3 regions of the Alishewanella maricola genome follow, and region 1 is predicted to be linked to each of the others. Evidence: predicted binding sites of a transcription regulator. Region 1 holds the regulator's gene; each other region holds the start of a gene.
What was found. The regulator sigma-54, encoded in region 1, starts transcription at its own class of promoters, with help from an activator protein. The targets are predictions, from matches to a motif close to GTTGGCACGNNNNTNGNNT.
Positions count from the first base shown of each region.

Region 1 (3,286 bases):
GAGATCTTCCATGACTCTCAGAGCAACCGATTTGCCAGAGCCTGAGCGACCACTGACGACGAGTAGTTTCATGACTCACCTGTTTTTTGGCTATAGTCGAGTAGTAGCTGATACAGTTGTTCATCTGACTCGACATGGCGGATTTTTTTGGTTAAGTCTTTCTGACTCAACAATTTGGCAATACCGGATAACGTACTTAGGTGCGTTTGGCATTGCTCAGTGGGTATTAAAATAGCGCAAAAAATATCGACGGCTTGGTTATCTATCGCATCAAACGCGATAGGGTCTTTACTGACCACAAACACCAAAATCGGTTGAGTTACGCAGTCAAGTTTGCCGTGAGGAATGGCGATACCGCCACCGATGCCGGTTGAACCGAGTTTTTCACGGGTCATTAAGGCTTCAAGAATGGTGTATTCAGATAGTTCGGGAAGCTGCTGGTGAGCCAGTTCGGCGATATATTCGAGGATACGTTTTTTACTGTTAAATAGAACTGCACTTTTCGTGCAGTTCTCCGCTAACATTGCGTTTAAATTCATAATAATGTCTTAGTGTCGTGACAGTTTTTCTTTGTGTTTAATGACCTGCCGATCGAGTTTGTCTATTAACTGGTCAATCGCAGCATACATGTTTTCGTTCTCAGACACCGCAAACACTTCGCCACCGGTGAGATGGATTTTAGCTTCGGCAATCTGTTGTAATTTTTCCACGTTTAAGATGACATGTACATTATTAATGTTCTCGAAATGACGCTCTAGCTTAGCAAATTTATTCTCGACATAATCTTTTAAGGCTTCGGTAATTTCGACGTGACGGCCTGTTAAATTGATTTGCATAGACTCTTCCTTTTAGTTAAGACACTTACAGCAGGGTCTTTCGTTGATTTGACGGCGGAATAAACAACGATTCGCGGTATTTAGCGATAGTTCGCCTAGCCACGTTTATCCCTTGTTCTAACAAAATCTCCGCCATTTTACTGTCACTTAGCGGTTTTGCCGGATTTTCTGCCGCCACCAATTTTTTAATAAAAGCACGAATGGCAGTGGAAGAACATTCACCACCACTCTCTGTACTAACATGACTGGAGAAAAAGAACTTAAGTTCAAAAATTCCACGTGGTGTATGCATATATTTATGAGTGGTGACGCGTGAGATAGTCGACTCATGCATACCGACCATTTCTGCAACATCATTCAATACCATCGGTTTCATGGCTTCTTCACCATGCTCAAAAAAGGCTTGTTGTTGCTGCACAATGCAATTGGCTACTTTGAGTAAAGTATCGTTTCGGCTTTCTAAGCTCTTTAAAAACCATTTAGCTTCTTGCAAGTGCGAACGAATAAATTGCGTATCAGCGGTATTTTTAGCGGTTTTGCTCATCGCCGCATATTGCTGATTGATTCGTATTTTGGGCATAGCGTCAGCGTTTAATTCGACTTGCCAGCGACCTTTTACTTTTGTCACCGTGACATCAGGAATAACATATTGCTGCTCTTGTTTAATCACATCAGCACCAGGCCGTGGATTTAAACTGTGGATCAACTGCATGACTTCCTTTAACTCTTCTTCTTTGAGTTTAGTCACGCGCATCAAAGAACGAAAGTCTCTATTCGCTAAAAATTCGGTATAGTTGCTAATAATGAGTTTTGCATCATTTAAATAGGGGGTAGTTGGCTCAAACTGCCGTAACTGCACCAGTAAACACTCTTGCACCGAGCGCGCGCCAACCCCGACCGGATCAAATAATTGAATGCGTTTAATCACGGCTTCAACTTCGTCGGCCTCGACCTCGTTAGATTGCAGTGAGTCGAGTATCTCTTCGCAGCTGATACTTAAAAAACCATTGTCATCGATGGCTTCAATAATGATCTCAGCAATAGCCCGGTCGATTTCAGAAAAGGGCGTGAGTTGCATTTGCCAACGTAAATAATCTTGCAGGGTATCGCTGGTTTCACCCTGATACACCATATCGTCATCAGGCATGTTGCCACTGCTAACAGGGGCGGCACTGACTAAATCATCCCAGTTATTATCTAGCGGTAAATCTTCTTGGATGTTTTGTTGATTCAGATCATCGCTGGTATCGCGATCGGCTGCGTCTTTTTGCTCTGAGTTTTTGTTGCGTGGATCGTCAAGGGTATCGCGATTGATATTGCCAAGACTGTGATCAACCTCATCTGGCTGACGTTCGAAATCATCATCGCCTTCGAGTAACGGGTTCGCGTCTAACGCTTCCTGTATTTCTTGCTGTAGCTCAATGGTGGACAACTGTAATAGGCGTATCGCCTGTTGCAGTTGTGGCGTCATGGTAAGCTGTTGTCCTAGGCGGAGTTGCAAAGAGGGCTTCATGTACCTGTAATTCTCTCCTGAATGCGCAGTTGCGTTCTATCTTCTTTACTATAGCCTGAATTGCTCACCTAGGTATACATCACGCACCTGCTGATTTGCTAGAACATCTTGCGGAGAACCGGCTGCAATCAGTTCGCCATGACTGACAATATAAGCGATTTCACAAACATCTAACGTTTCACGCACATTATGGTCAGTAATGAGAACACCAATGCCACGTTGGGCGAGGTGTTGAATGATTTTTTTGATATCAAGTACTGAAATCGGGTCAACGCCAGCGAACGGTTCGTCTAATAAAATAAAAGCGGGATCAGCGGCTAATGCTCGCGCGATCTCAACCCGACGACGCTCGCCACCAGATAACGCCATCCCTAAACTGTTGCGGATATGGCCGATATGAAATTCTTCTAATAAATCATCGGCAATTTCAGCGCGGCGTTGCGTGCTTAAATCTTTGCGGGTTTGCAAAATGGCCAATAAGTTTTCATGCACAGTCAATTTACGAAAAATCGAGCTTTCTTGCGGTAAATAACCAATGCCGGCGCGGGCACGTTGGTGGATCGGAGCAAAAGTAATATCTTGCTCGTTGAGGGTAATGGTGCCTTTATCCGAGGGAACTAAGCCAACAATCATGTAAAAGGTTGTCGTTTTACCTGCACCGTTAGGGCCCAATAAACCGACGATTTGCCCTGCATTGACCTCTAAGCTGACATCTTTCACTACCTGCCGGCTTTTATAGCTTTTGGCGAGGTGCGAGACCACTAACTTCATGGATTGTCCTTGTTTTCTGGGGTGAAAATCGTGGTAACGCGACGATTTTGCTCACCTTCAGCACTTAATTGTTGTAATTCAATGTTGTAACGGATCACGGCACCGCGTACTAAGCTACCGCTTTGCATCACTTCGGCATTACCCGATAACGTTAAAATTCGGCTGG
Region 1 covers NZ_JAEINI020000001.1:61,132-64,417, forward strand. The annotation lists gene rapZ (RNase adapter RapZ) at 1-72, opposite strand, end outside; gene ptsN (PTS IIA-like nitrogen regulatory protein PtsN) at 69-542, opposite strand; gene hpf (ribosome hibernation promoting factor) at 549-836, opposite strand; gene JAO78_RS00310 (RNA polymerase factor sigma-54) at 862-2,349, opposite strand; gene lptB (LPS export ABC transporter ATP-binding protein) at 2,398-3,120, opposite strand; gene lptA (lipopolysaccharide transport periplasmic protein LptA) at 3,117-3,286, opposite strand, start outside.

Region 2 (3,286 bases), on a different contig from region 1:
GGTTCAATACCTGCGCCATCGTTACCCGCAGCCTGCATGGATTGATGCAACATTTGTTCAAGCTCAGGCGCAAAAGTAATCACCGGGATCTCAGGTTTACTGCCCACCACCTCTTGCACAATAAGCCGACGTAAAGAAATACGACAAGCCGCAGTTAACACATCAACATCCTGACTTTTCGCGCCATATTCCACCAAAGTTTGTACAATTGTGCGCATATCACGAATTGGCACACCCTCGTGTAATAAGTTTTGCAGCACTTTTACTACGGTTGTCAGTGGCAGTGTTTCAGGGACTAAGCCTTCCACTAGCTTAGGTGAGTGCTTGGCCAGCATATCTAACAAATTCTGTACTTCTTCATGGCCTAATAAACTGGCGGCATGATTCGTTAAAATTTGGCTAAGATGCGTGGCAACAACGGTGGCCGCATCGACCACGGTATAACCTAGTGTTTGAGCATGTTCACGCTGATCTTTACTAATCCACACCGCATCCAAGCCAAATGCCGGATCTTTGGTGGCAATACCTTTTACCGTACCAAACACTTGGCCAGGGTTAATGGCTAACTCATTATCGTGGCGTAATTCCCCCTCACCATTTGTTACGCCCATCAGGGCCACCCGGTAGCTGTTCGGCTCTAAATCAAGGTTGTCGCGAATATGGACTGGCGGTACCAAAAAGCCCAACTCTTGTGATAACTTTTTACGTACGCCTTTAATCCGATTTAACAACTCGCCGCCCTGGGCTTTATCCACAAGCGGGATCAAACGATAACCCACTTCTAAACCAATGGTATCAACGCCATGCACATCGTCCCAACCGATCTCTTTCACAGTTTGTGATTCAGGCTTAGGTTGGCCAGCCGTAGCTGCGCGCGGTTGCAAGGCTGTCGCTTTTTCGCTGGCCAGTTTTTTGATATACCAAGCTACGCCGCCCAATAACGCTGCTAAGGATAAGAATGAAAAGTGTGGCATGCCGGGCACAATACCCATTAACGTCATCACGCCAGCGGCGACAAACAACACATGGGTGTTATCACCCAACTGACTAGTCATTTGCTTGCCCAGATCGCCTTCTTTGTTTTGGCGGGTGACGATAATGGCAGTACCAATCGATAACAATAAACCCGGGATCTGCGCAACCAAGCCATCACCTATGGTTAGTAAAGTATAAATTTCCATCGCATCGCCAAAACTCAGATCGTGCTGCATCATGCCGATAAACAAGCCACCAATCAGGTTGATCACCAAAATAACGATACCGGCGATAGCATCGCCTTTTACGAATTTACTGGCACCGTCCATCGAGCCATAAAAGTCGGCTTCGTTAGTCACATCTTCGCGGCGTGCCTTGGCCTCTTCTTGGGTAATTAAACCAGCATTTAAATCGGCATCAATGGCCATTTGCTTACCAGGCATCGCATCTAAGGTAAAACGTGCAGACACTTCGGCGATACGACCGGCACCTTTGGTCACCACCACAAAGTTGATAATAATTAAGATCAGGAAAACCACGATACCCACGGCATAGTTACCGCCGATCACGACCGAGCCGAAGGCTTCAATGACTTTACCGGCCGCATCGCCGCCGTTATGCCCTTCCAACAACACGACACGGGTACTGGCTACGTTAAGCGCTAAACGTAAAATGGTCGCAATTAAAATCACGCTGGGAAAAATACCGAAATCTAACGGCCGTTTGGTATAGATGGTGACCAGCAACACCACCAGCGCCAGCGCGATATTAAAAGAGAATAAGACATCCAGCATAAAAGGTGGCAGCGGTAATACCACCATAGCCAATGCCGCCAAAATTAAGACTGGCGTGCCGACACCCTTAAGGTGTTGAAGTTGGGATCGATCAAATTTACTGTAAAGCTGGCTCAACTGCATGGATAACCTGACAATTTAATGACGGAACAACAGGCTAAAGCAATAAACGTTCCAGTATCAGGTGAGGTTATTGAAAAGCAGCTAAATGAGCGATAAAACCGTGCCGACACTTTATCGGCACGCGGCGCTCATTCGTGGTTAGTGTTTAAATTCATCAGGGATGGGTAGCTCTTTCGCGAGATTTTTCGGCCGACTGCCCTTGCCTTTACGATACAGGCGTAATTGGAAAACATAAGCGAGCACTTGCGCCACGGCCGCGAATAATTGTTCGGGGATCGGATGATCAAGTTTAGTCGTGTAATAAATCGAACGGGCTAGCGCCGGTGATTCAATCACCGGGATTTTATGGCCATTGGCAATTTTTCGAATATGCATGGCGATATCATCGACGCCCTTGGCCACCACCACCGGTGCGCGGAACTTGCCTTGATCATACTTTAACGCCACCGCATAATGCGTTGGGTTGGTGACGATAACATCCGCAGTGGGGACTTGCTGCATCATCCGTTTCATCGACATCTGCATTTGCGTGCGACGTATCCGCGCCTTGATCTCTGGGCTACCCTCCGAGTTTTTATGCTCGTCTTTAATTTCTTGTAGCGACATTTTTAACTGCCGCACATGATTCCACTTTTGATAAGGGGCATCGACGATAGCAATTAACGAGGTACTGGCACAAAGCCCTAAAAACAACCATCCTAAGAAATATAACGCTGATTCAATATTATTTGGTTCGCTCATCAAAGACAGCGCCATAATATCCATAAAGAACAGCTTTAAGAGAAAAAAGGCCACACCCACCACTACTGCCACTTTTAAAAAGCTTTTACCCAGCTCTACCAAGGCCTGTAAGCCGAACATGCGTTTTAAGCCCTTCAATGGGTCCATTTTACTGGCTTTGGGGCCTGCAGCTTGCCAACTCAGGTTAAAGCCTCCTAACAAGGTATTACCTAAAAACGCGGCAATAAGGATGAGAGAAAATATGCCGATTAAAGGCATAATGAGTTCGCCACCCGCATCGCCCCAGGCAGTGAACATGGAATTCGTTTCAAAAATATCTTTTTCATCCAACCGTAACATGCGCTGACCAATGGTGAGCACTGCCATGGCTAGCATCTTGCCAAACACCAATAATGCTGCGGCGCTGCCAATGAGTACAAAAGCCGTGCCAAGGTCTTTTGAGCGGGCTATCTGGCCCTTTTCTGCTGCGTCTTGCAGCTTCTTGGGCGTGGGCTGTTCGGTTTTTTCTGCGCCGGAATCTTCTGCCATGTCAGCCTCCTAGCAACTGATCAGCCGACAGCTGTAATCAATTACATGCTGCCACTGTTTATCGTAATGGAATAAAAAGGTATCGAGTGTTAACCATAAAATCAGCAAGCCTGACAGCATGGTTA
Region 2 covers NZ_JAEINI020000010.1:56,793-60,078, reverse strand. The annotation lists gene flhA (flagellar biosynthesis protein FlhA) at 1-1,892, opposite strand, end outside; gene flhB (flagellar biosynthesis protein FlhB) at 2,031-3,161, opposite strand; gene fliR (flagellar biosynthetic protein FliR) at 3,171-3,286, opposite strand, start outside.
Region 2: flhA (flagellar biosynthesis protein FlhA) is a predicted target of sigma-54. The motif match lies at 1,930-1,948, and genes of this name have one in related genera.

Region 3 (3,286 bases), on a different contig from region 1:
CTTTTTTGTTATTATCTTCGTCACTTTTAAGCTCAAGGCTATCGCACCTAAACTACACATAAGCGCTTAAACAGGTCTAACAAATACCAGTTTTGCTCAGTCATGTTGTTGCTTATGGCTGTGTGGTCGATATTTGATAATAAGCGTTACCAATACCAGCAACCTTTTCTGAGGTTTTTTTAATTCTTCCACGGTAATACCCTTCATTAAAAGCATCCATATTTACAATGCCATTGTTTTTATTCAAAGTAAGAATGCGTTAAAACAGCATTAGTTTAAGTCGTTGAACATTCGAAGCAAAAAAACGATGCCATTACATGGAGATTTTGCGATGGCTAAATCGTTATGGCTAAAGCTCTAAGCATACTAGATCAAGACGCTGGTTTAGCGATTTAACCAAAGTTATTAAGGCAGGCGTTTAAATAAGATTACAACTTAAGTGATTGTATATTATGGCGTGAATAAGAAATTAAAACGGCATCAAGATAAGAATTTAACAAAGCAAATTAGTAAAGGTTCAACGAAAAATGCATACCGCAAGCTGTTTTTATTATTAAGAAGCACATATAAAAAAATCCGGCAACCTGTGCCGGATTTTTATCATCTAATTAAAGCTATTATGCAGTAGCTTTGTTTTTACGACGAGCTGAGAAACCCATGCCCATTAAACCTAAGCCTAAGATGGCTAATGAAGCAGGTTCTGGTACAAAAGCAATGTCAACAGAGTTTAAAGTTGTTGAACGACATAAATCACCTGCAGCAGCACCCGCTTTTAAAGCACCTGTTGCTGTATTACCAACACGACAGAAGTTTGAAGTTGGCGCATTTTGTACACCAAAAATATCACTGCTTGCGATACCAAAAACCATTTCGCCTGTACCGATTTTAGTGGCGAAGTCAGTGCCTGATGCATCAAAGAACACGCCAGCCATTGCTGATGATACTTTGCCGAAAACTTCAATACCAACCGCGCCTGAAAGTGGGTCGTTTAATTGTGAGCCAGTAATGCTTAAGTTAAGTACATTTGTACACACAGAAGGAGTACTACAAATACTAAATGCTACTGTACCGGCATTAAACTGCCCTAAATAAGTAGTGTTTGGAGCACTAATTGGAGTTGGAATAACAACTGCAGTACCAGCTAAGTTCCAACTAACTTTCATACCCCAATTAGTGAGGAAACCACCGGTGTTGTCCCCAAAAGCTAACGGGTTTAAAGCACTGATATTTGCCGTACCAACATCTTTAACCGCATCGCCAGTTTGAATACCCATCATTGGATTTGACGGTGTATAAATAGATAAAGGATTGAAAGTGCCTAATGTTAAAAATTCGAATGCATCAGTCATGCTTGCACCTACGACACCAGGAACAGCAGACGCATCAATTTTGATTGGTGCAGCATTAACATTACTAGCAAATAAACCTGCAGCCATTATGGTTGCTAAAACTGTGAACTTTTTCATTTTTTGTTCCTTTCAAAAAATTAAATAACTCTCTCCAGTTAATGCACAACGCGTGCCAGAAATAAAAGACGCCTATAAACAACAACTTAAAAAATCCAACTTAAAATCAAAACAAAATCTGTAAATTATCCTGACAAAAATAGCCGTTCTGGGAGTTTTTCTCGGAGTAGCTAAATCGATATTGCTGGTTAAATAAACGATTTTTCATAATAAAAAGTAATAAGCCTTCTTCAACAACAATAGAGCTTTTTACCTATTGGTGCTCGCGCAAAACAACCCAAGGTACTTACTAATAATACAAAATGCGGTATTGGCGCTAAGGGGAAACGCTAACACAGCGGTGTTTAAAGTAGGATTTTTAGGGCGATTTCGTTCTGCTAAATGCCACGCAATAGGGGCATTTAGCAGCGTTTATTGATTGGGAACTTGCGCTCTTATTTTTTCAGAACGATACGGCGGGCAATAAACAACATAATGCGCGGCAGCAAACCTTTATTACCAAACGGCCGCCATGTTTTAGTAAATTTATTGCGGTAAGCATCAAAATGTATACCGTAAGGAGCACTGATCACCGGCCCTCTTTTTAACAAGATTTTTAGGGTGTTGGTTATTGCGATACCAGAGCATAGTTTTACTGCCATAGCAGTTGAAGGGCCCCGCTCTTCACGAAAGTTGACGCGGCTGTCATCTACCAAGTAATCGCGTTGTAGCATGGCTGGCGATACGCCAACTAAAAAACGTAGGAGTTGTTCTTCGCGGCTGTGGTTTTCAAAACAAAAGTATTGTTCAAAGCTCATCTTACCTGGCATAAAGCTTAAAAAAGCGCAGCCCATTCCTAAAGGTGCTGCCGTAACAACGGGTATGCCGAGCTCTTCACAGCGTTTAAATAACAATTTGCGGGCATCTAAAGCAAAAAAATCTAAGCTATCAACGTAAATATCGGCATCAGCCAAGAATGCATCTACATTTTCAGCTGTTACCCCTTGCTCAAAACACGTTAATTCAGCATCAGGATTAATTTCGGCGGCCATTCTCGCCATCACAGCTAATTTATCTTCATCAACAGTGTGAATATTGGCACCGGCCTGTCGGTTAAAATTATGCACATCGAACTGATCAAAATCAGCCAAACTGAAACGTTGCACCCCCAAACGACATAATGTGAGTAAATGCTCACCACCTACCCCGCCTAACCCAGCAATAGCCACTTTGAAATGTTTTAGCTGTTGTTGCTCGGTTTCTGTAACCCAACCGAGATTACGAGAAAACGCGCGGTTATAATCAAACATACCCTTTCCTTGTTAAACGAATAGCTTAAAGGCTCCAGCCTAGTAAGCGTTCATTGGGTTCTAACAACATTTCTTCTGATAACTCACCAAATAACTCGTGTTCAACCGATTTTAATAATGATTGATAGCCACCACTGAGCGTTTTACGTAATTCACGCGAATCAATAAAGTATGCTGCACGTAAACCGTGATATTCAACCGCATCACCGAGTTGATGAAATTTAATCCCTACGTAACTTAAACTTTTTGCTAAGCGAGGCTCCATCATCACGAAACCATAATAACGTTTGGTTTTATAAGACATAGCAGCAGCAGACATATACAAACAAATGGCTATATATGGAAAGCAGCGTAATTCTGTGGCAGAGAACGTAGTGTGATCAATGGCACCCGTAGCCGCGCCCGCAAAATTATCGACAGCCCGTTTTCGAAATGCGGCAGGAACCGCTAAGCGAGATATTTCACAGATCTCTTCTCGGGCAAAACGCCCTGGGAAAATATGTTTATCGGTAATGGCATGCGCGCAATATT
Region 3 covers NZ_JAEINI020000004.1:128,042-131,327, reverse strand. The annotation lists gene JAO78_RS07750 (PEP-CTERM sorting domain-containing protein) at 618-1,466, opposite strand; gene JAO78_RS07745 (ThiF family adenylyltransferase) at 1,901-2,755, opposite strand; gene JAO78_RS07740 (PEP-CTERM/exosortase system-associated acyltransferase) at 2,781-3,286, opposite strand, start outside.
Region 3: JAO78_RS07750 (PEP-CTERM sorting domain-containing protein) is a predicted target of sigma-54. The motif match lies at 1,508-1,526, and genes of this name have one in related genera.